Regions from separate parts of the Pseudomonas sp. 5Ae-yellow genome, predicted to be linked through region 3. Evidence: predicted binding sites of a transcription regulator. Region 3 holds the regulator's gene; each other region holds the start of a gene.
What was found. The regulator sigma-54, encoded in region 3, starts transcription at its own class of promoters, with help from an activator protein. The targets are predictions, from matches to a motif close to ANTGGCATNNANNTTGCTNT.
Positions count from the first base shown of each region.

Region 1: nirB (nitrite reductase large subunit NirB) is a predicted target of sigma-54. The motif match lies at 5,231-5,250, and genes of this name have one in related genera.
Region 2: H4J77_RS00270 (pilin) is a predicted target of sigma-54. The motif match lies at 4,827-4,846, and genes of this name have one in related genera.

Region 1 is NZ_JACGWE010000012.1:29,092-39,202, forward strand. Features, by position in the region: gene rnt (ribonuclease T) at 1-93, opposite strand, end outside; gene pyrC (dihydroorotase) at 125-1,159, opposite strand; gene H4J77_RS09535 (OmpA family protein) at 1,380-2,234, shown strand; gene H4J77_RS09540 (argininosuccinate synthase) at 2,403-3,620, shown strand; gene gloA (lactoylglutathione lyase) at 3,735-4,118, shown strand; gene H4J77_RS09550 (nitrate- and nitrite sensing domain-containing protein) at 4,157-5,038, shown strand; gene nirB (nitrite reductase large subunit NirB) at 5,477-8,035, shown strand; gene nirD (nitrite reductase small subunit NirD) at 8,035-8,412, shown strand; gene H4J77_RS09565 (formate/nitrite transporter family protein) at 8,522-9,331, shown strand; gene H4J77_RS09570 (bifunctional protein-serine/threonine kinase/phosphatase) at 9,389-10,111, shown strand, end outside.
Region 2 is NZ_JACGWE010000001.1:50,479-60,589, reverse strand. Features, by position in the region: gene yacG (DNA gyrase inhibitor YacG) at 1-84, opposite strand, end outside; gene coaE (dephospho-CoA kinase) at 81-692, opposite strand; gene H4J77_RS00285 (A24 family peptidase) at 771-1,643, opposite strand; gene H4J77_RS00280 (type II secretion system F family protein) at 1,647-2,909, opposite strand; gene pilB (type IV-A pilus assembly ATPase PilB) at 2,913-4,613, opposite strand; gene H4J77_RS00270 (pilin) at 4,893-5,312, shown strand; partial or broken gene H4J77_RS00265 (transposase) at 5,519-5,773, shown strand; gene H4J77_RS00260 (TrlF family AAA-like ATPase) at 5,975-8,956, opposite strand; gene H4J77_RS00255 (hypothetical protein) at 9,135-10,111, opposite strand, start outside.
Region 3 is NZ_JACGWE010000019.1:25,351-35,461, forward strand. Features, by position in the region: gene H4J77_RS12545 (ATP-binding cassette domain-containing protein) at 1-43, opposite strand, end outside; gene H4J77_RS12550 (KpsF/GutQ family sugar-phosphate isomerase) at 257-1,228, shown strand; gene H4J77_RS12555 (HAD family hydrolase) at 1,225-1,758, shown strand; gene lptC (LPS export ABC transporter periplasmic protein LptC) at 1,755-2,333, shown strand; gene lptA (lipopolysaccharide transport periplasmic protein LptA) at 2,320-2,886, shown strand; gene lptB (LPS export ABC transporter ATP-binding protein) at 2,883-3,608, shown strand; gene H4J77_RS12575 (RNA polymerase factor sigma-54) at 3,702-5,210, shown strand; gene hpf (ribosome hibernation-promoting factor, HPF/YfiA family) at 5,289-5,597, shown strand; gene ptsN (PTS IIA-like nitrogen regulatory protein PtsN) at 5,619-6,074, shown strand; gene rapZ (RNase adapter RapZ) at 6,080-6,934, shown strand; gene H4J77_RS12595 (HPr family phosphocarrier protein) at 6,936-7,208, shown strand; gene pmbA (metalloprotease PmbA) at 7,447-8,802, opposite strand; gene yjgA (ribosome biogenesis factor YjgA) at 8,965-9,495, shown strand; gene egtD (L-histidine N(alpha)-methyltransferase) at 9,616-10,111, shown strand, end outside.

The DNA of each region.
Region 1 (10,111 bases), on a different contig from region 3:
CCCCCGGAATCGGTAGGCCATTGGCGATTTTGGTTTGCTGGAGGTTGGTGCGTCCAGACCATCGTTTTCACTATCAAAGTCGAACTCACTCACGCGTAATCCTTAGCATCGCAAAGAGGGGTGGTCAGGCTAGACGCCAGTGCAGGTTTTCACCGGCACGTAGTGGAATCACAAGCTGATCGCCAAAGGGTAGCTGTTCTGGCGCCTGCCAGCTATCACGAATCAGAGTGATCTGGTCCGTGTTGCGCGGCAAACCGTAGAAGTCGGGGCCGTGGAAGCTGGCAAAGGCTTCCAGCTTATCCAGCGCGCCAAGACTGTCGAAGGCTTCCGCGTAGAGCTCTATGGCGGCGTAGGCGCTGTAGCAGCCAGCGCAGCCACAAGCGGCTTCCTTCGCATGTTGTGCGTGGGGCGCTGAGTCAGTGCCCAGAAAGAACTTGCTGGAACCTGATGCGACCGCATCACAGAGGGCCTGTTGATGAGTCTCTCGCTTCAGGATCGGCAGGCAAAAAAGGTGCGGGCGAATACCACCGACCAACATGTGGTTGCGGTTGAACAACAGGTGGTGCGCAGTAATGGTCGCGCCCACGTTGGCTGGCGCTTGTTTGACGAACTCCACCGCATCGGCCGTTGTAATGTGTTCAAACACCACCTTGAGCGTCGGAAAGCGCTCTACCAACTGCACCAGTTGTTGATCAATGAAGGCTTTTTCCCGATCAAAAATATCAACGCTGCTATGGGTTACCTCACCATGCACCAGCAACGGCATACCAATATCAGCCATCGCTTCCAGCGCGGGGTAGATATTCTCCAGATTGGTTACGCCGGACTGCGAGTTGGTCGTTGCACCTGCCGGGTAAAGCTTGGCGGCAATGGCTTGTCCGCTTTGCATGGCTGCACGCACGATCTCGGGGCTGGTTTGATCAGTCAGATACAGAACCATCAGTGGTTCAAAGTGCGAACCGACAGGGCGAGCGGCGAGAATCCGCGCTTTGTAGTCCGCTGCTTCCTGCGCATCACGCACCGGCGGCACCAGATTGGGCATGATTATCGCGCGGCCAAAGGTGCGGGCAGCGTCTGCAACAGTGTAGTCAAGCATCTTTCCATCGCGAAGATGGATGTGCCAATCGTCCGGGCGGGTCAGCGTGAGGCGGTCAGTCATGCGGGTGGGTCCAGAGCAAGATAATGCCGTAATGCTACCGCAATCCTTGGCTTTTTCACACAGCCCAACCGTGCCGCTCGGCTGTGTCTGGGTGCTGCTTGGCCCAATTGATCTGATTTAACTGCCGCTTTGGGTAAAGATTTGTCTCGTGCCGCCGATGAGACAGGCAAGAGAGATTCATTGCGTCGGCATCAGGTCGACGGTTGAAGAGGTGAGAAGCGTGCTTACGCGAACATACCCGGCAATTCTGCTTGCACTGGCCTTGCCTGCCCAGGCTCTGACTTTTCAGACGCGCATGGAAGATGTGCAGTGGCAGGTCACGGGTGATCAGTTTGCCTGTCGCCTGAGTCAGTCGGTTGCCGGTTACGGTGAGGCGACCTTCGTGCGCAATGCTGGCGAGCCTGCTGCCTTCGAGCTTAAGGCGTGGGACAATCACATGAGCTCTGGTGCGGCGCAACTATATAACGAGCCTCCAGCCTGGCGGCCCGGCACCGCCGTTGTCCCTGTCGGTCGCATTGCTGTGAAGCAGGGGGAGGGCACCATGTTGGTGCCGCAACAGCAGGCTGGCCGCATGCTCGCTGGTCTTGCCTCCGGGCTGCAGCCGACCATTATGCGCACGGGGTTTGCCGGCAGTGACCCGGTGCGTGTGGTGGTCTCAAGTGTCGGCTATCAGGATGCCTGGCTGGATTTTCAGAAATGCGTCAGCGGATTGTTACCTCTGAGCTACGCGCAGATTGCCGAGAGCTTGATCAGCTTTGGTTCTGGCGGCTCCGGACTGAGTGCGCAGGCAAAGGCGATGCTCGACACGGCAGTCATTTACATCAAGGCTGAGGAAGACGACCTTAAGGATATTCTTCTCGATGGCCACTCTGATAACCAGGGCAACCGACTGGATAATCGCGAGCTTTCACGTCAGCGAGTGCTGGCCGTGAAAGATTATCTGGTAGAGCAGGGCATCGACGATGAATTGTTCGTCATGCGCTTTCATGGTGATCGCTATCCCGTTGCAAGTAACAGAACCGATCAGGGGCGCAAGGCCAACCGCCGGGTAATGTTGCGGCTGGAAAAGAACTGATCTCACCTTTCCTTGCGTGCTCTGTGCGCATTATCGGCGTTTTTGCGTGCCTGCATGCACAATCTCTCCATAGCTGCCCTGTGATTCCTCGTGCCTTAACGCTAGAATAGCGGCCTTTCGTCCGCTCCTGTGCGAGTGGCGTTACAGTCTTGTTAAGGGAGCTCATCAATGGCAGAAGTCAATAAAGTCGTCCTGGCCTATTCCGGCGGTCTGGATACGTCGGTAATCCTTAAATGGTTGGAAGATACCTACGGCTGCGAAGTGGTCACCTTCACCGCCGACCTGGGGCAGGGCGAAGAGGTAGAGCCCGCGCGTGCCAAGGCGCAAGCCATGGGTGTGAAGGAAATCTACATTGATGATCTGCGCGAAGAGTTCGTTCGTGACTTCGTATTCCCTATGTTCCGCGCCAATACAGTGTATGAAGGCGAGTATTTGCTGGGTACCTCTATTGCCCGTCCGCTGATTGCCAAGCGTTTGATTGAAATTGCCAACGAGACCGGCGCTGACGCCATTTCCCATGGTGCTACCGGCAAGGGTAACGATCAGGTTCGCTTTGAATTGGGTGCCTATGCGCTCAAGCCGGGCGTGAAGGTAATCGCACCCTGGCGTGAATGGGACCTGTTGTCCCGTGAAAAGCTGATGGATTACGCTGCCAAGCACGATATTCCGATCGAGCGCCACGGTAAGAAGAAGTCGCCTTACTCCATGGATGCCAACTTGCTGCACATCTCCTATGAAGGTGGTGTGCTGGAAGATACCTGGGCAGAACATGAAGAAGATATGTGGCGTTGGTCCGTTTCACCAGAAAACGCACCTAACCAAGCGACCTACATCGAACTCGGTTACCAGAATGGTGACATCGTATCTATCGATGGCAAGGATATGAGCCCGGCTACCGTGCTGGCTTACCTGAACAAAGTAGGCGGCGATAACGGTATCGGCCGTTTGGATATCGTTGAAAACCGCTTTGTCGGTATGAAATCACGCGGTTGCTATGAAACGCCCGGTGGTACCATCATGCTCAAGGGGCATCGTGCGATTGAGTCGATCACGCTGGATCGTGAAGTTGCTCACCTGAAAGATAGCTTGATGCCCAAGTATGCCGAGCTGATCTATAACGGTTTCTGGTGGAGCCCTGAGCGCGTCATGCTGCAGCAGATGATTGATGCCTCGCAGGCGCAGGTTAATGGTGTTGTCCGTCTCAAGCTTTACAAGGGCAACGTCATGGTTGTTGGCCGCAAATCAGATGATTCGCTGTTTGATGCCAACATCGCGACCTTTGAGGATGATGCGGGTGCCTACGATCAGGCAGATGCCGCTGGTTTCATCAAGTTGAATGCGCTGCGTATGCGGATCGCTGCCAACAAGGGCCGCAAGTTGCTCTGAGCAATAAGACAGTAATGAAAACGCCCGGTTTATCCGGGCGTTTTGCTGTCAGTCTGGCTAGACTGGGCGCAGGCTTGTAGCTTTAACTTTGTATATCCAATCAGGGCTTTAACTATGCGTATTCTGCACACGATGTTGCGTGTGGGTAATCTGGAAAAATCCATCGCCTTTTATACCGAGGTTTTGGGTATGACGCTGTTGCGCCGCAGGGACTACCCGGAAGGACGTTTTACCCTGGCCTTTGTCGGCTACGGTAATGAAGCAGAACATACCGCGCTGGAGCTGACCCACAATTGGGACACCAATGAGTATGACCTGGGGTCCGGTTATGGGCACATCGCTATTGAAGTGCTGGACGTTTACAAGGCTTGCGAACAAATCAAGGCTGCCGGTGGCAATGTAGTGCGAGAACCGGGTCCGATGAAGCATGGACAAAGCGTATTGGCGTTTGTCGAAGATCCAGACGGTTACCGTATTGAGTTGCTCGGTAAAAAGTGATGTGAAACCGCCCCAGAGGCCTTCAGGGAAGTATTGGCATGATATGGATGTTGCTCATCGCCATTGTGTTGCTTTCAACGCTTGCGGTATGCCGGCTGCGCCACGTACGTAAGCGGGAAGAGACAGAGCAGCGGCGTCAGGCGATTGCGCACATTTTTCTGCTGCGGCAATTGCTGGAGCAGCTGCAGCGCCACCGCGGACTCTCCTTTGGTGTCATGTCGGGAGAGCACGCATTGGAGGCACGACGCTGGTCGGTGCATCAACAACTGCTGCGTCTGCTTAGAAATATCGGCCACTACGAAGCGTCGCTCTACTGGTACGACAGTTGGCACCAGACACGTGATCTATGGCAAAAGATAGAAGCTGGCTTCGATCACCACACCGCAGCGCATTTGCTGTTACTGCACAATCAGATGACGGCGTCCCTGCTGCAGACAATTGAAGCGCTCGCGTCGCGCTTTGACTTGGTGTGCCTGGGACGTTTGGCTCCCCAAGCTGAAGGTATATGGCTGGAATTGCTGCACAATATTGAGCTGGTTGGGCAAAGTCGCGCTTTGGGGACAGGTATTGCGGCTAATCGGCAAAACCTGCCCATCTGGCGGGACCGCTTGCAGATTCTGAGTGCGCAAATCCAGGAGCAAGCTTATGCCGCCTTGGCCAGGCTGATTTCAGATCCTGAGCTGCGGGATCTGGTCAGCTCGTCTGTACGCGAGGCGGAGGATGCGCTGGATATATTGCTTGACCGTATTCGCTCGATACTTGAAAGCCAGAAGGGACCTAAGGTGCACTCGGTCGAATTCTTTCAGGTCGCTACCCGGGCGATCAGCGCTCAACTGCAACTGGTAGACCTGTTGTTAGGTCGGCTAGCGCTAGGTTCAGGATTGCTTGACACCAATTTTCTGAATGCCGATCAAGTCTAAGTAGTCGCACCAAAATAGTGTTCTCTGTTGAAATTGCCCCCTTCTGGCTCACCTTGGAATCACTCAACAGCTCTTTAATCAGAGAGTTATTCTAGTGCTTTTGGCCTGCTGTTTTATTTTAAATTATTGTATTTAATGGTTTTTAATCTTATATCGGTTCCCTCCCGCTTACCCGAAGGTTTTTTTCTCTATCTTGGCATGCCTGTTGCTTTGTTAGAGCAACGGCTATTTCTATACAGCCATGCTTCCGGTGGTCATCGTAGATCACCTGCCTCAAGGCTAGGAAGCGGGTGATCCGAGCAACGAAGCTCCGGCTAGCGCCCAACACAATTTGATCAGTACCAGGCAACGGCGCCTGGAGTCCCAATAGGGCTCCAGGCGTTTTTTTTTGTTTTTTTGCCGGCTGTTGCCGGCTGCGGCTTCGACTGAGGAAAGGCGATGAACTCGAATATGACACCGATCAATAATCAGACACTAGTCATCATCGGTAACGGTATGGTCGGCCATCATTGCGTCGAACAACTGACTGAGCGAGGAGCGCTTGCCCATTATCAAGTTCACGTGTTCGGTGAGGAGCGTCAGCGGGCTTATGATCGTGTGCACCTGTCGGAGTATTTCGGCGGACGCGATGCCGAGTCATTAGCCATGTGCGAAGCTGGTTTTTATGAACAGCATGGGGTGCATATGCACCTGGGTGTGGCGGTGTTGGAGATCGACCGCGAGCGCAAAGAGGTCGTGACCAGCGAAGGGCGGCAAGCCTATGACCGTTTGGTGCTAGCAACAGGTTCCTATCCTTTCGTGCCGCCGATTGCCGGTGCTGACGGTAACTCACGACTGGTTTACCGCACGCTGGACGACCTCGACGCCATCCGCGCGGCGGCCAAGGGCGCGCGTCGCGGTGTCATCGTCGGCGGCGGACTGCTCGGGCTGGAAGCGGCCAATGCACTCAAGTCACTGGGCCTGGAAGCCCATGTTGTTGAATTTGCCCCGCGGTTAATGCCTGTGCAGCTTGATCCCGATGGTGGCGCTGCATTGAAGGCCCGAATCGAAGAACTGGGCGTGCGTGTACACCTAAACCGCGCAACCAGTGAAATTGTAGCTGGCGAAGAGTATGCCTACCGCATGAACTTCAGTGATGGCGAGTCGCTGGAAACCGATCTAATCGTATTTTCCGCTGGCATCCGCCCGCAGGATGCTCTGGGCCACAACGCCGGGCTCAACGTCGCGGAGCGCGGCGGCGTGGTAATCGACAGCGATTACCAAACCAGCGATCCTGATATTTTTGCCATCGGCGAGTGCGCGTCCTGGAAAGGAAACGTTTTTGGTCTGGTTGCACCGGGTTACACCATGGCACGTAATCTGGCATCGCTGCTAATGGGTGAACCACACGAGAGCTTTATTGGCGCGGATATGTCCACCAAATTGAAGCTGTTGGGTGTGGATGTAGGCTCCATTGGCGATGCGCACGCCGCTACACCGGGTGCCAAAAGCTACCGCTTTAATGATGAGGTCAACTCCAGCTACCGGCGCCTTGTGGTATCGCCGGATGGCAGCCAGGTGATTGGCGCGGTCTTGGTGGGTGACAACAGCTTCTACGACACGCTGCTGCAGTACGCGCAAAACGGCATCAAACTGCCGGCTGATCCGGCCAGTTTGATCTTGCCCGCCGGTGAGGGCGCTCCGGCACTCGGTGCTGACGCGCTGCCGGATACTGCCACAATCTGCTCTTGTCATAACGTCAGCAAGGGCGCTGTTTGCTGTCAGGTAGATGCCGGCTGTGTTGACCTCGGCGATCTCAAAGCGGCGACCAAGGCGGGTACAGGATGCGGAGGTTGCAGTGCGCTGCTCAAGCAGGTGTTTGAGCATGAACTCAGTGCGCGCGGCGTTGAGGTCGATAAAAGCCTGTGTGAGCACTTTGCCCATACCCGGCAGGAGCTTTATGGCATTGTCCGGGTTGAGGGCATAATCAGCTTTGACGAGCTGTTGACCAAGCATGGCTACGGCCAAATAGGCTGCGATATCTGCAAGCCGGCTGTGGGTTCGATTCTGGCTTCCTGCTGGAATCAGCCGATCACCGCCCCTTCGTTGGTGCCGCTGCAGGACACCAACGATACTTTCATGGCCAATATGCAGAACAACGGTACCTATTCGGTTGTGCCGCGTATTGCTGGCGGTGAGATCACCCCCGACAAACTCATTGCTCTCGGCGCGGTTGCCAAGAAATACGACCTCTATACCAAAATTACCGGCGGCCAGCGAATTGATCTGTTCGGCGCCGAGTTGCATCAGTTACCGGACATCTGGGGCGAGCTGATTGACGCAGGTTTCGAGACAGGTCATGCCTATGGTAAGTCGCTGCGCACGGTCAAATCCTGCGTTGGCAGTACCTGGTGTCGCTACGGTGTGCAGGACAGTGTGGGCATGGCGCTGGTACTGGAAAATCGATACAAAGGCCTGCGCTCACCCCATAAAATCAAGTTTGGGGTCTCGGGCTGCACGCGCGAATGCGCTGAGGCGCAAAGCAAGGACGTGGGCGTCATCGCCACCGAGAACGGCTGGAACCTTTACGTCGCTGGTAACGGCGGCATGCGGCCGCGTCACGCAGAACTGTTCGCCACCGATCTCGATGATCAAACGCTGATCCGCTATATCGATCGCTTCCTGATGTTTTACGTGCGCACGGCTGACCGGTTGCAGCGCACCTCGGTCTGGCGTGAAGGTCTTGAGGGCGGTCTGGATTACCTGAAAGACGTCATCATCAATGACAGCCTGGCGCTGGGCGCTGAGCTGGAATCCCAGATGCAGTTGGTCATTGATCGCTATGAATGTGAATGGGCCAATGCCCTGAAGGACCCGGAAAAGCTCAAGCGTTTTCGCACCTTTGTTAATGACGAGCGCGGTGATCCGGATATCAAGTTCGTCAAGGAACGTGAGCAGCGTCGGCCGCTTCAGGCTCATGAGCTAAACCTCATACCGCTGGCCGAGGAGGCACTCTGATGATCGAACACAGCCAAAGTGCGGAGCAACAATCCGTTGCCTGGCGTGTGCTCTGCACGCGTCAGGATCTGGTGGCCAACTCGGGCGTGGTCGCGCTGCTGGATAATACCCAGGTTGCCCTGTTTCATTTACCCCAGTACAGCGAAGGTGAGCAGCTTTTTGCGGTTGAGAATCGCGACCCCAAGTCAGGCGCAAACGTGATAGGTCGTGGCATCGTCGGGTATATCAAGGGGGATCTGGTAATTGCATCGCCTTTGTACAAACAGCACTTTAGGTTGGTCGACGGCAGCTGCGTCGAGTATCCAGAGCAGCGCTTGCGCGTATGGCCAGTTCGGCTGAGCGACGACCGGGTGGAAGTGGCAATAGCGACTGAATAATCCGCTTGGCCAGGCCGGTTTCGGCTGGCCGAACCAGCAGTACTGGCGCGCTGCTGCCTGATACGCACGTCAGCCACCTTAAACGATTGAGTACAGAGAGAGTCACGTCATGTCTTATTTAGTTCCTGCCGAGTTTGTCACCAAGATGGTGGATGCGGGTGAGTCCAAGGTTTTCATGTCCACACGCGATACCTTGATCCGCTCATTCATGGCCGGTGCCATTCTGGCACTGGCGGCGGTATTTGCGATTGCCATTACGGTACAGACGGGGAACCCGCTGATCGGTGCCATTTTGTTCCCGGTGGGTTTTGTGATGCTCTACCTGATGGGCTTTGACCTGCTGACTGGGGTCTTCATGTTGGTGCCCCTCGCGCTGCTCGATAAGCGCCCTGGTGTGACCATGGGCGGCCTGCTGCGCAATTGGGGATTGGTGTTTGTCGGCAACTTTGCTGGCGCGCTCACCGTGGCTTTGATGATGGCCTTTGTTTATACCTACGGTTTCTCCACCGATCCGGGCGCGATTGGCGAAAAAATTTCGCACATCGGTGAAGCTCGGACTCTGGGGTACGCTGAGTATGGTATCGCTGGCTGGCTGACCATTTTTCTGCGCGGGATGCTTTGCAACTGGATGGTATCCATGGGCGTGGTAGGGGCTATGATTTCTACCTCGGTCAGTGGCAAGGTGATTGCCATGTGGATGCCGATCATGTTGTTCTTTTACATGGGCTTTGAGCACTCGGTGGTCAACATGTTTCTGTTTCCCTCAGCGATGATCATGGGCGGAGATTTCTCGGTCATGGATTACATGATCTGGAACGAGATCCCCACCGCGCTAGGTAACCTGGTCGGCGGTCTGGCCTTTACCGGTCTTACGCTCTATACCACCCACGTGCGCACCGCTCCCAAGCGCGTGCTCTAACGCGCTCGCTACTCTGTGACTACCCCGGCGGCGTCGGGGTTTTTGAGTGTATAACGCATGTATAAACAGCTCTCAGTGAGTGTGGGGCAGCATTCGGACAAGGGCGTGAAAGACCTGAATCAGGACTTTCACGGCGCGTGGGTTCCGGCCGAGCCCCAGCTAAGTACCAAGGGTATTGCCATTGCTCTGGCTGATGGTATCAGCAGCAGCAGTCTGAGCCAGGTCGCCAGTGAAGCCGCGGTAACGGGGTTTCTGGCAGACTACTACTGCACCTCCGAGGCCTGGAGCGTAAAGCAGTCAGCGCAGCGCGTGCTGATGGCCACCAATTCCTGGCTGTATGCCCAGACGCGACAAAGCCAGTATCGCTATGACGCTGATCGCGGTTACGTTTGTACTTTTAGCGCGCTTATTTTAAAAGCGGCCACAGCCTACCTGTTTCACGTTGGCGATGCGCGCATCTATCGCATGGCAGGCGGCGGGCTGGAGCAGCTCACGCAGGATCATCGCTTATGGGTGTCGCAGCAGCAAAGCCAGCTGGCACGTGCGCTGGGTGCCAGGCAGCAGCTGGAACTTGACTACCAGGCCCTGCCGGTGACGCAGGGCGATACCTTTGTATTGGCAACCGACGGTGTCTACGAATTTGTCAGTGTAGCCTTTATTGCTCAGACCATTGCCGAGCAGCATGCAGACCTGGAGCTCGCGACCAAATTGATTGTGGCAGAAGCTTTGGCGCGCGGTAGCGACGATAACCTCACTGTTCAAGTGGTGCGTGTAGACGGT
Region 2 (10,111 bases), on a different contig from region 3:
CTGTGAACAGAAGGGGCGGTCAGGAAAGCTGGCGTCCCAGGTGACGGGTGCCTTGCAGGTTGGACATTCAACATTCAGGGTCATGGGTTTTTCTCCTGCAGCATCGCCAGATACTGCTGATGCAATGTGTTGACCTGCTCGTGCAGGTGGGCCAGATCACGATCATTGGTAATGATGTCGTGGGCCTGGCTGAGCCTGGCTTCGCGCTGCGACTGTACTTGCATGATAGCTTTCACCTGATCTTCGGAAACCTGGTCGCGCGTAGCCGTCCTGGCGAGCTGCAGCGCCTCAGGCACGTCTACCACTATGACCCGGCTGGTCAGGTGGTGCTGCCCTGACTCAATCAATAGCGGCGAAACCAGGAGCACATAGGGCGAGGTCGCGCTGTTGAGGTCGCGCAGGGTCTCTTCGCGAATCAGCGGATGCAGTAAGGACTCGAGCCAGATGCGCTCATTAGCGTCGCTGAAAATACGCTGGCGTAATGCCGCCCGGTCGAGGTTGCCGTCCGGCAGCAATATGTCATCACCAAAACGATCAACAATGTGCGCCAGGGCCGGTTTACCTGGCTCTACCACCACCCGTGACTTGAGATCGGCATCTACCACATGAATGCCGTGCTCTGTCGCAAAATGGTTGGCTGCGGCTGACTTGCCGCTACCGATACCGCCAGTCAATCCTATGATCATACTCATAACGGGCAACAGCTATTTCCGGGCGTGTGGATTCAAGATGATAATGCGAAGTGCAGTCTGCAGCGGCGTTACGCTGGCTCAGAAGCCAGCGAACTGCATATAGCTGCTGGTGATTGTCTCACCCCAGATGAGTGCAATCCAGCCTGCTATAGCCAGGTAAGGCCCGAAGGGCAGTGGGGTTGCATTGTCCTGTCCGCGCGTCTTCAGGATGATGATGCCAAGAATAGCGCCGACCAGCGATGACATAAGGATAGTCAGTGGCAGAATTTGCCAGCCACCCCATGCACCGAGCATAGCCAGCAGCTTGAAATCGCCATAGCCCATGCCTTCTTTACCGGTCACCAGCTTGAATACCCAATAAACCGACCACAAGCTGAGGTAACCGACCACGGCACCCCAGAGCGCTTCGTTCAGAGAGGTGTAGGTGCCAAAACTATTGGCAATCAGGCCTAGCCATAACAGCGGCAGGACGAGTACGTCGGGTAGTAGCTGGGTATCCGCGTCAATCATGCTAAGGCTGATCAGGCCCCAGGTCAGCACCAGCATGCCCGCTGCCGGCCAACCAAAGCCAAACTGCCATGCCACCAGCATTGATAGCCCAGCGGTAAGCAGTTCAATCAGCGGGTAACGAGCGCTAATCGGCTCCTTGCATTGCCCGCAACGGCCCCTGAGCAGCAAGTAACTGATCACCGGCAGGTTTTGCCAGGGCTTGATCTCGGTCTTGCAGTGAGGGCAGTGGGAGTGCGGCAAAATCAGGTTGTAGGTCGTCTGCTCCGCCTGTGGCGATTCCAGCTCCAGCATCTCTCGGCTTTGCTGTAGCCACTGTGCTTCCATCATTCTGGGCAGACGGTGGATTACGACGTTGAGGAAGCTGCCGATGATCAGGCCTAGCAGGCCCGCGAGCAAAATAAAGGCCAGCGCGTGGCTGGCCAGGTAGCCAATAATTTGCATGCGTTATACGACGTTGCCGAGCTGGAAGATGGGTAGGTACATGGCGATGATGAGGCCGCCGACCAAAACGCCGAGCACGCACATGATCATCGGTTCAAGCAGGGTGGTAAGGTTGTCGACTTTGTTATCAACCTCTGCTTCGTAGTAGTCGGCTACCTTCTCTAGCATCCCGTCGAGGTTGCCGGACTCTTCGCCGATGCCTGCCATTTGTACAGCTAATGACGGAAAAACATTTGTGGCGCGCATAGAGAAATTGAGCTGTGAACCCGCGGAGACATCTTCTTTGATCTTCATGACGGCGTTGTAGAAAACTACGTTGCCTGCGGCGCCAGCGACTGAGTCAAGTGCTTCAACCAAGGGTACGCCGGCGGCAAAAGTAGTGGAAAGTGTTCGTGCATACCTTGCCACGGCCGCTTGATAAATTATATCGCCGACTATAGGAGCCTTTAGCAAAGCACGATCTTCAGCATCCCTTAGTTTTTTTGATTTCGTATGTGCTTTACCATAGATGTAACCGCCTACGATGATCGCAATGAGAGCGACAAACCACCAAGCTTGAAGCCATTCTGAAAGACCAATTACAAAAAGAGTGAAGCCTGGGAGCTCTGCGCCAAAGCTGGAAAAAACGTCCTGAAAACTCGGTACTACTTTAAGCAGCATGATCGCAGTGACAATGACCGCAACCAATACTACTGAAACAGGATACGTCATCGCTTTTTTGATTTTAGCTTTAAGAGCTTCTGTTTTCTCTTTGTAGGTCGCAATGCGATCCAAAAGCGACTCTAATCGACCTGACTGTTCGCCGGATTCGACTAGGTTGCAGAATAAATCGTCAAAATATTTAGGATGTTGGCGTAGCGAGTCTGCCAAGGTATTACCTGCAGCCACATCAACTTTCACCTCGTTGACCAGCTGGGCCATATTGGGGTTTTCGGCTCCCTCGGCAATGATTTCAAAAGCCTGGATGATGGGGACACCAGACTCCATCATAGTTGCCAGTTGACGAGTAAAGAAGGCGATATCAAGTGGCTTGATCTTTTTTGCGCGTCTGCCAAAAAGCGTCGATTTTTTGTTGATTTTGGTTACAAGAATACCCTGCTTTCTTAGCTGGTTCTTGATTAGCGCCGCATTTGAGCCTTGAATTTCGCCGGTGATCTTGGTGCCTTTCCGGTCTTTACCCTCCCATTTGAATGGGTAGAGCTTTTCTTCCTTGGCCTTTTTCTTGGCGGCTGCAGGATTCTTTTTTAGTGCTGCTTGTTGCGCCATGACTTAATCCTTGGTCACTCGGTTAACTTCCGCCAGGCTGGTAACGCCCTCTTCTGCTTTCATCAGGGCGGACTGGCGCAAGCTTCTAAAACCCTCACTCTGGGCTACCTCAGAAATCTGAATAGAATTACCGTCTTCCATGATAATACGCTGCATGGCTGGGGTTATTTTGACGACTTCATAGATACCTACACGCCCTTTATAACCATCTTTACAGTTTTCGCAACCCACGGGTCCAAAAATTGTAATGCCTGCATCAATTTTTTCTGCTGGGAAGCCTTCTTCAAGCAGAGTGTCGCGTGGCACCTCCATTGGCTTCTTGCAGCTCTTGCATAGTCGACGAGCCAATCGCTGCGCGATAATCAGGTTGACTGAAGTCGCAATGTTGAAGGATGGGACGCCCATATTACGTAAGCGCGTCAATGTTTCTGCAGCGCTGTTGGTGTGTAGAGTAGACATCACCATATGGCCTGTTTGGGCTGCCTTGATGGCAATCTCGGCCGTTTCCAAGTCGCGGATCTCACCTACCATGATGATATCTGGGTCTTGCCGGAGAAAAGCGCGTAGGGCTTTAGCAAAATCCAGCCCCTGTTTGGGGTTTACGTTAACCTGGTTAATGCCCTCAAGGTTAATCTCTACCGGGTCTTCAGCGGTAGATATGTTGCGTTCTACGGTGTTTAGAATGTTTAAACCGGTGTAGAGCGAGACGGTTTTACCTGAACCGGTGGGGCCGGTTACCAAAATCATGCCTTGAGGTCTTTCCAGTGCCGCCATGTACATCTTCTTCTGGTCCGCCTCGTAGCCAAGCGCATCAATGCCCATCTTGGCGCTTTCCGAGTCAAGAATACGCAATACAACCTTCTCACCCCAAAGGGTGGGCAGAGTGTTTACGCGAAAGTCTATAGCTTTGTTTTTTGATATTTTCAGTTTGATACGGCCATCTTGTGGTTTTCGTCTTTCTGCTAAGTCCATAGATGACATGACTTTCAATCGTGCTGCTATACGAACGCCCAGCTGTTGGGGGGGCTTGGAAACTTCGTGCAAAATACCGTCGGTGCGGAAGCGAACCCGGTATGTCTTTTCATACGGCTCAAAGTGCAAGTCGGATGACCCCATGCGTACTGCGTCCAGTAGCATTTTATTGACGAAGCGAACGATTGGTGCGTCGTCGGAGTCATTGGACATGTCCTTTTTGTCGTCATCAGTGACGGACTGAATGTCCAGATCATCCAGGTCGGCATCAGACATGTCGCCCAGGCCACCTGTGGGGCTGTCTAGAAATTTTTCTATTGCTAAATGTAGTTTGTCATCTTCGACAATGACTGCGTCCGTCATTAGGCCTGTGTTGAACTGGATGTCGCTGAGAGCCTGCTGGTTCGTCGGGTCTGAAGTGGCCAGATAAAGGCGAGAGCCACGCTTGAATAATGGTAAAACGCTGTGTTGGCGTATCAGTTTCTCGCTAACAAGATCCTGAGGCTGTGCTTCCTTGTCTATCGCTAAGAGATCAAAGTAGGGATAGCCAAATTCTTCCGCACACACCATGGCCAAGTCACGCGCACTAGCGAGCTTCTTTTGTACCAAATAGGTAATAAAAGGGATTTTATCTTGGCTAGCTTGTTGGGTGGCTTTCGCCGCGACTGCTGCATCAAGCAGCTCGTCTTGCACGATGCGTCTGGCTAGGCCAGATAGGGAAGGGTTTTCCATGGGGAGTCCGTATCTCTGATACAAGGCGCGAATTTTAACTTCACTATAGTATAGGTCTTGGTTGGCTTGCACGGAAAGTCAGATAGTGACTGGGCTTTTTAGTGCTGGGTAAGAGTGACGAATATGGTCACAAAACGACGTCTGGGGGCGCTCTTAGCACGTTAGGCGCGCAATGGATCCAAGGTGGGACCGGGTTTGCTGTTGATTTTCTTGGTTGGCCTAATAATTGCTTTTTGTTGGCAAGCCGCAGGGCTATCTCAAATATGAATGGAGAACTAAATGAAAGCTCAAAAAGGTTTTACTCTTATCGAACTGATGATCGTGATCGCGATCATCGGCATTTTGGCTGCTATTGCACTACCAGCTTACCAAGATTACACGGCGCGTGCCCAAGCAACTGAAGGTCTGAAAGCGACCGCTGGTCTGCAGGCAGATATTGCGGTTGACTCTGCGACAGCTGGTGCGGCTGCTGCCAGTGCTACGACTATCGCGTCTGCGCTGCTGCTCGAAGGTAAGTATTTTGGTGCGGGTGATGTGGCTGTAACAGGTGCTGGTGGCATTACTGTAACCTTTGACGACGGTGCGATCGCTGGCGACACCCTGGTCCTGACTCCAACTGTTACAGCTACTGGCCAGATTTCTCGCTGGACGTGTACTGGTACGCTTGATGCTAGCCACATTCCTTCTGGTTGCCGCTAAGTAATAATAGGGTTCAAGCTAACATTTTTGCTTGACCTCAATTATTAGCTTCTTGCGCTAACACCAATCCCCGGCCCGCCGGGGATTGGTGTTTCTGCTTTCGGAATGACAATTCGCCAGCAGAAGTAACCTGGCGGGTGCTATTGAATCGCCCCTAGTTTCGTAGACACCTTCTGGCCTCATAATACGGCCCATTAGGAGGTGCCATGAGCAACCCGCGTTATCCCGAAGAATTCAAAATCGAAGCAGTCAAACAGGTTACCGAGCGAGGTCTGCCGGTGGCCGAAGTAGCTGCTCGCTTGGGCATGTCGACCCACAGCCTGTATGCCTGGATTAGACGCTACAGCAAGCCCCAAGAGCAGCGCGCACAAGAGGACGATCAGCAAGCTGAACTGCGTCGTCTGCGTGCCGAACTCAAGCGGGTAACCGAAGAGCGAGACATCCTAAAAAAAGACCGGCGTCAAGCTTTTCAGCCAAGCGGGCCTGAAGTGTAAAGACTATACAGGGAAAGAACTTAGGTTAAGTTTCGGCTGCTTGCGAGCCGTACGAATTTGTCGCCTGGGAGCCACATAGGTGTATCGCGGCAGTAAGCTCAGGCGGGCCACAGCGGCGTGGTTGCAAGCAGCAGAAACACTCCACACCCATCATTTGGACAAGGCAGATCATCTATCCAACCTCACACGCAGCCGCCTCGCACGCTCTTGGAACGCAGCCTCACCGCCCTCCAAGATTTCGCATACCTCTTTCCTGATTTCGGCGTTCTCGAGGCCGCCTGACAGGTAGGTAATGGGCGGCAGCGCTCCATGGGGTTGTGGGCCTGCCTCTGCGATGATGATCTGGTCGGCGTCGGTATTGATAACGAGATTCGCGTTGTGAGTGACCATAATCACCTGTCGGTGTGATTTGGCTTCAATAAATAGCCGAACCAATTCGTCAAAGACTGATTTCGGGTCCAAGTTCTCTTCTGGCTGGTCAATGAGAAGCGGTCGGTCATCTTTGTCGTCCAAACCGAGATAAAGAAGCAGAAGGACTATTCCGCGTGTGCCAGGGGATAGCTTTCGGATATCGACACCATCATAGCCGATACCGTATCGGATCTCGATATGGTCCGTGCTAAACAGCCACTGAGCGAAGCGTTTCGACCATATGCGGAATTCCGCCTGATCCGCCCTCGCCACGGGGGAATGATCCAGCAAATCATTCTGATAGAGCCGTCGGAACTCCGCCATCGCTGCTATCACGGCGCCAGAATCCCCAGCTTCCCAAGCAGTTTTCAGCACCTCATCAGCCTTTTGCCGAAGCGTCCCTTTCCCACGGAAGGCGCCGGCTTTTCTCAAATCAATAAGACCTTCCTCGGCCGCCTCTGCCCATTGCTCCACGTCTGCAATGCGCGTGACCGAGAACGATAGTTTCTTCAGTGTTCCCGAAGATGCGGCAAGCCGCGTCATCAACGGCTCGTAAAGTCTCTCCAGAACTGATTGCTCAGCGACGAGCGCATCGAAGGCCCTGCCATACGCCGCCTCACGATCTGTCTGTAGTTGGAGAGCGCGATCCTTGGCTCCTTTGGCGTCCTTTAACTTTTCCGTCAACGATTGTTGCGCCGCGGTCTCGGCCGCGATGTTTTTGGAGAGGGCGGCATAGCGGCGCTGAGCATCTTTGTCGGCATTGACCAGCTTCTCCAGCCGCGCCATCTCTGCTTCCAGCACCGCCTGTGTGAGTGCGCTTAGATCAGCATCTTCGGGGACATAGGCGGTATTCGGGTCCCCCGGTGGTGGTGCGGTTCCCTTGAGTTTGGTGATCTCACCATCGACCCATTTCACATAGCCTGAAAGATCGTTATCGACTGGCCCCGTATAGTCGATAAGAAACGCAGCCCATTGATCCGCTGACATTCCGCTATGTTCATGGCGCGCCTGAGCTTGCCGAAGCGCTTCGGGTGCCTGGTTGCGACGCATATCTTTCACTTCATCCTGCATGGCGAGAAACGTCTGTCGCTGCCCCGTAAACTGACGAAGTTTCACTCGGACTTTGCTGGCAGCGTCAGCCAACTCCGTATGTCTCTGAGCTCTCTTTTCACCGCCTTTCGATACCAGCTTAGCGCGATCGGCCGTATAGGCGTCGACCAGCTTCTTTTTCTTCGCCACCTCTGCTTCGTAGCTGGCGACTAGCTTTTCTTTCTCCAGTTCTGTACTTATGCGATCAGAAATCTGGGCGACTGCTTCAGCCTCCCTGGCGCGAGCGAGGCGATGCCGTGATGCACGCTGCTCCAATAACTCGGTAAAATTCAACGCGCCGTCCCTGCTTTCCTCGGGATGCGCTTCGAAAATCACACGCTCAATTTCCCGAAGCAAACCGTCTGTTAGCCCGTTTGAGGAGCATAGCTCTTCGACAAACTGCTGAGACAAATACCGCACCCGCTGATAGCTGAACGGTCCATTGGCGTCCGAACCATCAAGCGAACGAATCTCGGGATCTCCAGCCGCCCATTTCACCTTGACCTTTGCATCTCCAACAATTGGGCGGGCCCTAACGAGAAAGGACGGGTTTGCCCACTCGTCTGCATTCCAAATCTCGTCCGGAATCGAGTCACAACCAGCCGCTATCATGTCAGCCAGCGCGGTCTTGCCGGATCCACGAGCTCCGATAATAGCAACCAGCCCTGGATTGAGCGGTATAACTGGCGTATTCATCCAAGGCGCATCGAAGATTTCGATCTCTGAAATCACCTGAGAGGGCGTTGCAGAGGCAGGGGGCTCACTCCCAACATGCGCTCGGTCGGCAGGATCGATGCATGCTTGACGCAACGAGTCGAATTCGAGCCCGCCCTTGATCCAGGAGAAGCGATCTCCAAACGGAGAGGCAACACTCTCAAGGTTATGAGCGTCGCTTCCATGAAGGCAGGGCTTGAGGCCTCCATAGACCTTGCGAACTTCATGGGCAGACATTGAAGGCTTGAGGCCTAGCCAAAATTCTCGCTGCGCTTCGCTGCTAGCGAATATAACATGGGCAAACCCTTCGATCTCTCGTCGGATAGTCTGGTCGGCCGCCTCTCGGACACCCGATGTTCCATCGCTCGCTCCACCTGCCACACCAATCAATATGTTCTTTTTCGCCCAACTGCTTTCCGTGTACACTTCACGCAGCTGTTGGAAGTTGACTTTGAACTGGCTGGCTCCATAGGCAAGCGCAGCACCATCGTCAGTGATCTTCGGGTCTGCCTTCTTGCCTAGCCTGATCAGATCGGCGCGCGTACAATCAAATCGATCTTGCATCACATTAAACTGCAAGCGCGACAGTATCCGTTGCAACTCCTCAATGTGCTGCGGATCTTCGGGACTCACAAAAAGGTGTAGATTGACGAAGCCTCCCTTCGCAGTCGCAACATCGAGCCGCAACTCCACATTGGGAAAAATAAGTGTAGCGTTAGGAAGCCTGCCGGCATCTCGGTATTCCAAGATTTTATGATAGGTATCAGTTATGTAATAGTCGGTAACTGCGATCGCTTCAATGACCGGGGTCGCCCGCTCAAGTGCTGTGAGGTAGTGGTCCCAAGCATTTGGTCCACTGAACTGGTTGTTCATTACGGTGCCAGGCGCATGGATATGGGGCTCCCACCTGCGCCACTCCGATCCTCGATTCAGCATGCGTTCCCCTTAATTTTGTTCATTTTCGTGTGACTATCTCCATGCAATCTCGCGCATCCATAATCATTGACCCTTACATTCCACACACATCAGGCTACCAACACACATATCTCGATAATCACACGCCGGATTCTGATTCCATCCAAAACTTTATGACCAATTTCCAGTTGCAACCCCATTAGGTACGTGTTTTTGCCAATAAACCAAATCGGCCATTCCCTTCTAGTCCACTGAAAGTCTCAATACGAGCGATATCTCGGATAGCAGTCGGCGGATCAGAGTTTTCGATCACGATGAATTGCACCTTGTCCTTCAGGCTAGCGATGTGTTTGTAGAAATGCTCAGCAAGACTTGTCTTCTTGAGAACCTTTTCATCATCCGACAACTCACCATAGCGCGACTTCATCGGCTCGCGATAAGTGAGCAATGGAGTGTCAAGAACGAGAAAACCAGGGTATGGAAGATCGTTTTCGATACAGAAAACAACAATGGCCACATTAAAAGCAGCATGGAGAATTGCTCTGACACCTTTGCCATTGGCGGCACGGAGTTTTCCGGCAACAGTAATATCCATAGCTTCCGTGTCAAACTGAACCTTGTCTGCATCGGGAAATCGCCATTCAGTTAGTACAGACTTCACGGTCTCCCCAAACCGGAATAATGTAGTCGAATCTGGGCCTACTGACGGTGCATCGCCTTTACTGCGTCGGGTTGGCTCTGCGTCAATTTCAGCTCTCCGGGTTGATAGATTGGAGCGGCGCTTATAAAGGTCGAGAACATGTAGTATCTCGGATCGCTTCGACACATATACTTCGTAACTTTGTCGCAAAGAAGTTTCATATGGGCGCGCCTTCTCAATCTCGCCATCGAGTCTATCAATCTCATTTTTCTCTAAATCAACGGTCCTGTTCAGGCCTACAGCTTCAGCCTCAAGAGAAGCTATAGTGTGGGTTAGTTCACGTTGTTCGCGCTCGATTTTTCGGCCCTCAGCGGCAGCAGCTTTATGCGCCATCGCAATTTCTTCCGCTGCATGATTATGTTTTTGGGCATCAGATGGAGCACCACAGACCGGACAATCCATGTCGGTCATCGCCACGAGTACGAATCCTCCCTCCTCAATTGACTGCAAGCGCTGAAGGTCCGAGCTGTAGACAG
Region 3 (10,111 bases):
TAATCTGCTGCAAATCAACAATGTAATCCGAAGAATCGGTCATATCTGGATGTGCTCTTCCCGATCGCGCCCAGGCCTCGGGCAAGTTAAGCCGCGTAATATATCATTTACGTCAGTGCATCCCAAGGCGGGAAACACTCCGTAACCCATAATTAAGTACCCACCCTGCAACCAAAGCCTTGAAAACCTGCAGACGGGTGAGTTCATCCGCACAAACCGCTATACTTCCCCGCTCAGCGACAACAGATAAAGCACAATGCCTCATTTTGACTACATAGCCTCCGCCCGGCGCACCATCAGCATGGAGCGCGACGCCGTCGACACCCTGCTGCAGCGGCTCGACGCACACTTTATTAAAGCTTGCGACACTCTGCTCGCCTGCACTGGCCGCATCGTTGTGACCGGCATGGGCAAGTCTGGTCATATCGGCTGCAAACTGGCAGCCACTCTGGCCAGCACCGGCACGCCTGCTTTTTTTGTCCACCCAGGCGAAGCCAGCCATGGCGATATGGGCATGATCACACCGCAGGACGTGGTCATTGCACTGTCCAACTCGGGCAATACAGCCGAAGTCGTCACCCTGCTGCCACTCATCAAGCGCATGGGCGTCCCCCTGATCAGCATTACCGGCAACCCGGAATCCACGATGGCGCTGGCCGCCGTTGCCAACCTGGATACCGCCGTAGCGCAGGAAGCCTGCCCACTTAACCTCGCCCCCACGTCCAGCACCACCACGGCACTGGTGATGGGCGACGCACTGGCGATCGCACTGCTGGAGGCGCGCGGGTTCAGCGCAGAAGACTTCGCGTTTTCACATCCAGGCGGCAGCCTGGGTCGCCGCCTGCTGCTGCTGGCCGATGACATCATGCATAGTGGTGACAGCATGCCTTTGGTCACGCCTAGCACCTCGCTGCGTGACGCACTACTTGAGATGACGCGCAAAGGTCTTGGCCTGACCGGCATTATCGACGAGCAACAACACCTGGTGGGCATCTTTACTGATGGCGATTTGCGTCGCACACTGGATCACAGCGTCGATTTCCATACTATGACGATTGCCGACGTCATGACCGCAAACGGTAAAACTGCGCGTAGTGGTATGCTCGCGGCCGAAGTGCTCAAAATCATGGAAGATGCGAAAATAAACGGCCTTTTTGTCGTGGATGACAACGGCAAACCCGTTGGTGCCCTCAACATGCATGACTTGCTGCGCGCAGGAGTGGTATGAACCAAACCCCAAAACAGCTGAACGAGCGAGCACGTTCCATTCGCCTGGCAATATTTGATGTTGACGGCGTACTGACTGACGGTCGCCTTTACTTCATGCCAGACGGTACCGAGTTCAAGTCATTCAATACCCTGGACGGGCACGGCATAAAGATGCTCATTGCGTCCGGGGTTGAAGCAGCGATCATCAGCGGGCGCAAGTCGCCACTAGTTGAGCGGCGCGCAGCGGCACTGGGTATAAAGCATCTAATCCAGGGCCGCGAAGACAAGCTCACCGCGCTCAGCGAGCTGCGCGAAATCGTACCCGTAGAAATGCACGAGATTGCCTTTTTGGGCGACGATCTGCCCGACCTGCCAGTGATTCGCCAGGTCGGCTTGGGCATGGCGGTTGCCAGCGCTGACGGCTTTGTTCGCAAGCATGCGCATGGCATCACAACGGCCACTGGCGGCGCGGGTGCTGCACGCGAATTCTGCGAACTTATCATGCAGGCACAAGGCACACTGGAAGATGCCCAGGCGGCTTACCTGTGAAACTGAACGTGCCACGTTACCTGCTGACCGGGCTACTGGTCGCAATCGGGGTGATACTTGCCCTGAGCATGGGGTACTGGAATATCCGCCCAGCCAGCTTTACGCCAGCCACGGACAGCAGCTCGACCCGACCAGACTTCTATATCGATAACGCGCGCATTCAGGCTCTGAGCAAAGAAGGCAAAACGGCCTACGAACTGACCAGTACGCACGCAGTACATCAGGTAGAAGATGGCAGCACGCATTTAGAGCAACCCAAGCTGGTATTCTATCGTGGCGAAGACCCTAAGCCCTGGCTGCTTGAAGCAGACGAAGGCCTGGTCACAGAAAACGGCGACCGCGTTGACCTGAAAGCTAACGTACTATTGCAACAACAACTGACCAATCAGCCAACCAGACGCCTGAGCACCTCCGCCCTGACCCTGTTTCCAGCACGCGATTATGCCGAAACCGATCAGGACGTTAAAATCGAAGCAGCCCGCAGCGTAACAACCGCCACGGGCATGCAGTTATTTCTCAATGACGGCCGCTTGAAGCTGCTGTCCACCGTACGAGGCCAACATGAGGTGCGCTAAATCCCTCTTCGTCATGACGCTGATGCTCTATCCAGCAGCTTCAGCAATCGCGTTGCCCAGCGACAGTAGCCAGCCTATACGCATCCAGGCCAATGCTGCGACCCTGGACGACAAGCGTAATACGGCGGTTTATACCGGCAACGTCATCATTACTCAGGGCAGCATGCGCTTGGCTGGCAGCCGGGTGACCCTGACCACTGACGCTAGTGGCCAACTGAACAAAATGGTCACGCAGGGCGGTCCTGCCACCTACCAGCAGACACCCGAAGCCAACAAGCCACCGGTCAAGGCACGCGCCCAAACGATCGAGTACTACGCCGCAGATGAACGCGTCGTGCTAATCGACAACGCCTTCCTGGAGCAGTCCGGCAATACCTTCCAGGGTGACTATGTCAGCTACGACATACCGGCACAGGTTGTCGATGCAGGGCGCAGCGGCAGCACTGGCAGCGGCGCCAGCAGCAACGGCAGTGGCCGCATTGAAATTACCATTCAGCCGCGTAGTCGCGGCAATGGTGCCACTGGCGGTGAAAGCGAGCCCACTGCGCCATGAGTACATTAACAGCCAGTCACTTGGCCAAGACATACAAAGCACGTAACGTTGTCAAAGACGTCTCCGTCTCGATCAGTAGCGGAGAAGTCGTTGGCCTGCTGGGGCCCAACGGGGCTGGCAAAACGACCTGCTTCTATATGATCGTAGGCCTGGTCAAATCGGATCAGGGCGAAGTACGAATCGACGACAAAGCTATCACCGCGCTGCCCATGCACGGACGCGCGCGCGAAGGTATCGGCTATTTGCCACAGGAAGCCTCGATCTTTCGCAAGCTGACAGTGGCCGATAACATCATGGCCATTCTGGAGACCCGCAAGGATCTGAATGCCGAGGGACGCAAGGGAAAACTCGAATCGCTGTTGCGTGAGTTTCATATTCAGCACCTACGCGACAACCTCGGCATGAGCCTGTCCGGGGGCGAAAGACGGCGCGCCGAAATTGCTCGTGCACTCGCCACAGATCCCAGCTTCATACTTCTTGATGAGCCCTTCGCCGGCGTGGACCCCATCTCGGTCAACGACATAAAGCAGATCATTCAACATCTCAAGGACAAGGGCATCGGCGTACTTATCACCGATCACAACGTGCGCGAAACCCTGGATATCTGTGACAAGGCCTATATCGTTAGCGAAGGCACCATCATTGCTGAAGGCGACGCGGCTGCCGTCATGGCAGACCAGAAGGTGCGTGAAGTCTATCTGGGACACGCGTTTCGGCTATAAAACGGTAAAAGTTTCAGGCATGCTACAGAACGATATGAGCCAGAGCGGCCTCGATAACAGTTTGACCAAGCGCATAAGGTAGTTCGCCAAAAAATGAAACCCTCGCTCGTCCTCAAGATGGGGCAGCAGCTGACGATGACGCCGCAGCTGCAGCAAGCCATCCGACTGCTACAGCTATCCAGCCTCGACCTCCAGCAGGAGGTGCAGGAAGCACTGGAGGCCAACCCCATGCTGGAGATGGCCGACGACGGCGATGACGACTACAGCGCCGCCGGCTCTGCGGGCAGCGATGGCGACAGCGACGGCGACCCATCTGCCGTCACCCTGCCCGAACCCGTATCCATGGATGCCATTGACCAGCATAGCCAGCCAGAACAGGACGGCAACTGGAATGAGCAAATCCCCAATGAATTACCAGTAGATACCCAGTGGGAAGATGTCTACCAGACATCTGCCAGCTCGCTACCCAGTCAAAATGAAGAAGACTGGGACTACACCTCGCGCACTGGCACAGGTGAAACCCTGCAAAGTCACCTGGAGTGGCAGCTCAACCTGATCCCGATGTCGGAAACCGACTACGAGATTGCGGCCGCGCTGATCGACGGCATCAATGCCGATGGCTACCTGGAAGAATCCCTCGACGACATACTCGCCTCACTGCCTCCCGAGATGGAAGTAGAGATGGATGAGATCGAAATGGTGCTGCACCGCATCCAGCAGTTTGAGCCCGTCGGTATTGGCGCCAGGGACTTGCGCGAATGCCTGCTGTTACAAATTCGCCAGCTTCCCGCTGACACGCCGCTACTGGAGCAGGCGACGCGCGTTGTACGCGATCACCTTGAACTGCTCGGCAGCCGGGATTTCAGCCAACTGATGCGGCGCAGCAAGCTCAAAGAAGACCAGTTGCGCGATGCTATTGCACTAATCCAGACACTCAACCCACGCCCCGGCGGCGAAATTGCATCCGGCGAACCCGAATACGTTATTCCCGACGTCATAGTCCGTAAGGACAACAATCGCTGGCTGGTCGAGCTGAACCAGGAATCAGTGCCTAAAGTCAGGGTCAACGGCCAGTACGCGTCGATGGTACGTCGCGCCGACTCCAGTGACGACAACACCTATCTGCGCAATAACTTGCAGGAGGCACGCTGGTTCATCAAGAGCCTGCAAAGCCGCAACGAAACCCTGATGAAGGTTGCTACGCAGATCGTTGAGCACCAACGCGGTTTCCTGGAGCAAGGCGAAGAAGCCATGAAGCCACTGGTACTGCACGATATTGCCGAAGCGGTCGGCATGCACGAATCGACCATCTCGCGCGTCACCACGCAGAAATTCATGCATACCCCGCGCGGCATCTTCGAACTCAAATACTTTTTCTCCAGCCATGTGGGCACCAGCGAGGGCGGCGAATTCTCCTCGACCGCCATCCGCGCACTGATCAAAAAACTGGTTGCAGCAGAAAACCCAAAGAAACCATTGAGCGATAGCAAGATCGCTGGTTTACTGGAAGAACAAGGGATCGAAGTGGCCCGCCGGACAATCGCTAAATATCGCGAGTCGCTCAACATAGCCCCATCGAGCGAACGCAAGAGACTGGTTTAAGCAGTCAAGGAATATGCAGTGGCACCACCGGGTGACATCTGGTCACCCAGCAACATCAAGCCAATCAGGAGAAGCCGTATGCAACTGAACATTAGCGGTCATCAACTCGATATCACTGACGCACTGCGCGATCACGTCACTGAAAAAATGTCCCGCCTGGAGCGGCACTTTGACAAGATTACCAACGTACAGGTAACCCTTGAGGTCGAAAAACTCCGTCAAAAAGCTGAAGCCACCCTGCACGTAGCAGGCGGCGAAGTTGTCGCCCTGGCTGAAAGTACTGACATGTACGTGGCGATTGATCAGCTAACCGACAAACTCGACAGGCAACTGATCAAGCATAAAGAAAAATACATCGATCGCCTGCAAGGCGCCAATGACCGTTAACGCGAACCTAACCGCATAACCATGCAAATAGACCATATCTTGACCCCTGACCGCACCTTTTCGGGCGTTCAGGGGGGATCCAAGAAACGTGTGCTGGAGCTAATTGGCAAACTGGTTGCCCAGCACACAAACCTTGATCCAGACGCTATTTATGAAAGCCTGATAGCCCGCGAAAAGCTTGGCTCCACTGGCTTTGGTAATGGCATAGCCATCCCTCACTGCCGCCTGGGCGATTGCCATAAAGCGATCGGCGCCCTGCTGCAGCTGGACGGTAAAATCGATTTCGATGCGCTGGACGGCCAGCCTGTGGACCTTATCTTTGTGCTTTTGGTGCCACAGGAAGCGACCGACCAGCATCTACAGATTCTGAAAATGCTGGCGAGCAAACTGGATCAGGCAGACTTGCGAGAAGCGCTGCGTAAAGCGCCCGATGCACAAAGCCTGTACGACATTATGACCGCCGGAGATGGGAGCTGAAGCCAATGCGCCTGGTCGTCGTGAGTGGCCGTTCGGGGTCAGGCAAAAGTACCGCACTACACCTGCTGGAAGACAACGGTTTCTACTGCATTGACAACCTGCCTGCGGGATTACTGCCGGAACTGGCCAAACAGGCTAGCGAAGCAGACCTGAATCTACCGGCGATTGCCATCAGCATCGACGCTCGCAACCTGGCCAGCGACCTGCAACGCTTCCCCGAGTTGCTCAAGCAGGTACGCGATGCTGGCGTACAATGTGACGTGCTCTTCCTTGCCGCAGGCGATGACGTACTGATCAAGCGTTTTTCAGAAACCCGTCGCAAGCATCCGCTTACTGATAGCCAGCGCTCGCTAGCCGAGGCTATTGCTCAAGAACTGCGCATACTGGAGCCGATCATTGATCTGGCGACCCTCAAGATCGATACCAGCCACTTAAATCTTTATCAGCTGCGCGACCAGATAAAACAACGTTTACTCGGCAGCCAAGGCAGCACTCCCTCGGTACTCATTCAGTCATTTGGCTTCAAACGCGGTGTGCCCGCCGACGCTGATCTGATTTTCGACGTCCGCTGCCTGCCCAACCCCTATTGGCGCCCGGAGTTGCGCTCTTACTCCGGATTGGACGAGCCGGTACGCGAGTATCTGAGCAGCCAGCCGGACGTAGAAGAGATGTATCAGGATATCCGTCAGTTTCTCAATAAATGGCTGCCGCGTTATGCCGCCGGTGAGCGCAGCTATATGACCATCGCCGTCGGCTGCACTGGTGGACACCACCGATCAGTCTATCTCGCCGAACGACTGGTCAATGAGCTTCGCGCCAGTACGCCCAATTTACTGATTCGCCATCGCGACCTTCATTGAAATGCCAACTACCCGCGTAAAAATCATCAACAAACTGGGCTTGCACGCCCGCGCAGCAGCCAAGTTCGTTGGCGTTGCCAATCGCTATGGCTGCGTTGTGCAGGTTGGCGAGAATGAGACACTGCAGGTTGATGGCAAAAGCATCATGCAGGTCATGATGCTGGCGGCGAGCAAAGACAGTGAAATCTGTATTAGTTGCGAGGGTGATCAGGCCGACGAGGCGCTGAACGAGCTAGTCGCCCTGATTAACGACTATTTTGGTGAAGGGGAGTAGCTGCTGGAAGCTGGAAGCTGGAAGCGCCAAGCTTCAAGCCGCAAGCTAGAAGCTAGAAGCTAGAAGCTAGAAGCTAGAAGCTAGAAGCTAGAAGCTAGAAGCTAGAAGCTAGAAGCTAATCAGTGTTTTTCCTGAATTATCGCCGTCAATACACATCCTGAAAAAAGCTCACAGTAAAGGTACTCGCGATCTGCTTCCAGCTTCCCGCTTAGGGCTTCCAGCTGCAAAACTCTTGTCTCTATGCGCCCCCTACCGTCATACCATCAACCAACCAGCTCCCCGTCAGGTAATTACCGCGTCGCTCCAGATCACTGCCGACGCAGCGTAGATTGGCATACATATCTTTCAGGTTACCGGCGATGGTCACTTCGTTGACGGCATGCTGTATCTCACCGTTCTCGACCCAAAAGCCACCTGCGCCGCGGGAATAGTCACCGGTCACGCCGTTGACGCCCTGCCCCATCAGCTCCGTCACCAACAACCCGGTGCCCATTTCCTTGAGCAGGGAATCAAGGTCACCAGCATTACTGGTGACCTGCAGGTTGTGTACACCACCAGCATTAGCGGTGCTCGGCATGCTTAGCTTGCGGCCGGAATAAGTAGAGAGTATCCAGCTACTCAAGCGTCCCTGGTCAATAAAGGCCTGTTCACGGGTCGCCAAGCCGTCACCATCAAAAGCCGAACTTCCCATTGCGCGCAGCTCATAAGGCCGTTCACACATCGTCATCCACTCAGGAAAGACCGGTTGACCGAGCGCATCCAGCAAAAAAGTAGACTGCCGGTAAACCGCACCACCCGATATAGCCCCCAGCAGGTGCCCGACCAGACCTACAGCCTGGTCAGCGGCAAACAACACGGGCACCTTAGCGGTTTTAATCGGCTTGGGGTTCAGGCGCGACAATGTTCTCTGCGCCGCCTTGCGGCCAATCTCCTGCTCGCTCGGCAAACGATCGGCGATCCGATCAACGGCATACCAATAGTCACGCTGCATACCCTGCTCCGACCCTACGATCAGCACCGCTGCCGCACTATGACGCGAGCCCATAGAGCTACCGATGAAGCCATGGCTGTTGCCATACACCCGGCAGCCTTGCTGCGTGCTCACCTGCGCGCTATCGGTGGTCAGGCGCGAATCGACTTCGAGCGCCGCAGCCTCCAGCGCCAGTGCCTTATCGATAGCGGCCTCGGCACTGATATTCCAGGGATGAAAGAGGTCCAGATCTGGCACCTGCTGTGCCATCAAGTCAGCATCTGCCAAACCGGCACAGGGATCTTCCGAAGCGTGGCGCGCAATAACCAGTGCCGTTTCTACTGCTTTGCGGATGGCTTCATCAGAGGTGTCAGAGGTGCTTACCGACCCCTTACGCTGACCGGCATATAGCGTAATGGCAAAGCCCTGGTCTCGATTAAACTCAACCGTCTCGACCTCACCCTTGCGCACGCCAACGGATAATCCGGTATTTTGGCTGACGCCAACTTCACTGGCAGACGCCCCCTGACGGCGAGCCTCATCAACAATAAAGGCTACCCGTTGTTCAAGGTTGGCACGCAGCGTTTGCGGATCGTCAGGCTGAGTCGAAATCGGTGTCGTCATATATCCTCCAGAGCAATGCATTCCATTGTAACGGGGTTGCGCCACACCCGACCACAGCCGATTACCCCTGTACTGATCAGAACAGGTATCATAGTCGCCAGCAGCCGCGTCTGCTCATGCAATAACACCTACCCAACCCGAGCAATTTCCAACAGGCACGCCATGACCGAGTTTCACGAAGACGAATCCCTCGAACCCATTGACGAAGGCAAGAGCAAAAGTCAGATCAAACGGGAAATGGATGCTCTGCAAGAAATGGGACGTAGACTGATCGCGCTCAAACCCGATCAGCTCAACAAACTTGAGTTGACCGACAAGCTACGCCTGGCGTTGGCCGAAGCCCCCCGACACACTGCGCGCGGCGCTCTCAAGCGCCACATGAGCTTTGTCGGCAAGCTCGTTCGGGACCAGGATATTGAAGCGATCCAGACGTATCTTGATCTGATCGACAGCAGTACCCAGGCACATGCCCAGCACTTTCACCAGATGGAACGCTGGCGTGATCGCCTGCTCACCGGCCGCAGCGACGAACTGGAACTCTTCATGCTGGCTTATCCCGCTGCCGACCGGCAGCAGATTCGACATCTGGTTCGACAAGCCAATAAAGAAGCCGAGCAAAACAAGACTCCAGCGGCCTCCCGCAAGTTATTCAAGATGATCCGGCAGCTGATAGATAGCGCCAAGGGACTCTAAGGTTTACCCAGCATTGAGTCACAGGTTCCGGCATACGCCAGAACCTTTTCTGGCGTATGGCTACGCAGACTGCTAAGTTTTAAGAACATGCGTCTTTGACTAGCAGAGGATATCGCCTGCGTGAGCCTTGCCCTAGATCTGCCCCGACTCCAAACTGCACTTCACACTCCTGCTCAGGATGAGCGTCAAAAACTACTGCGCGGACTGCTGCAACCTCAAGCGCGCATCGACTCCAAATACTTTTACGACGATCGTGGCTGTGAACTCTTCACCGCCATTTGCAAACTCGACGAGTACTACCCTACCCGCACTGAAGCCGCGATATTTGCGGAGCATCGCGACGCTATTGCCGAACATCTGCCTGCCCGTATGCAATGGATAGACCTGGGCTGCGGCGATTGCGGTAAAACGCGGTATTGGCTCGACGCAATACGGCCGGCCAGGCTGGTTGGCGTTGATATCGCAGGCGAGTTTCTGCAAAGCTCGCTGGCCGAGATTGCCAGGCAACACCCACGACTGGAATGCGTCGGCGTGGTCACCGACTTTACCCAGCAGTTGGACCTGCATGATTTGCTGGCTGAGCGAGCGGACTCCCCCCCCGTGTTTTTCTACCCAG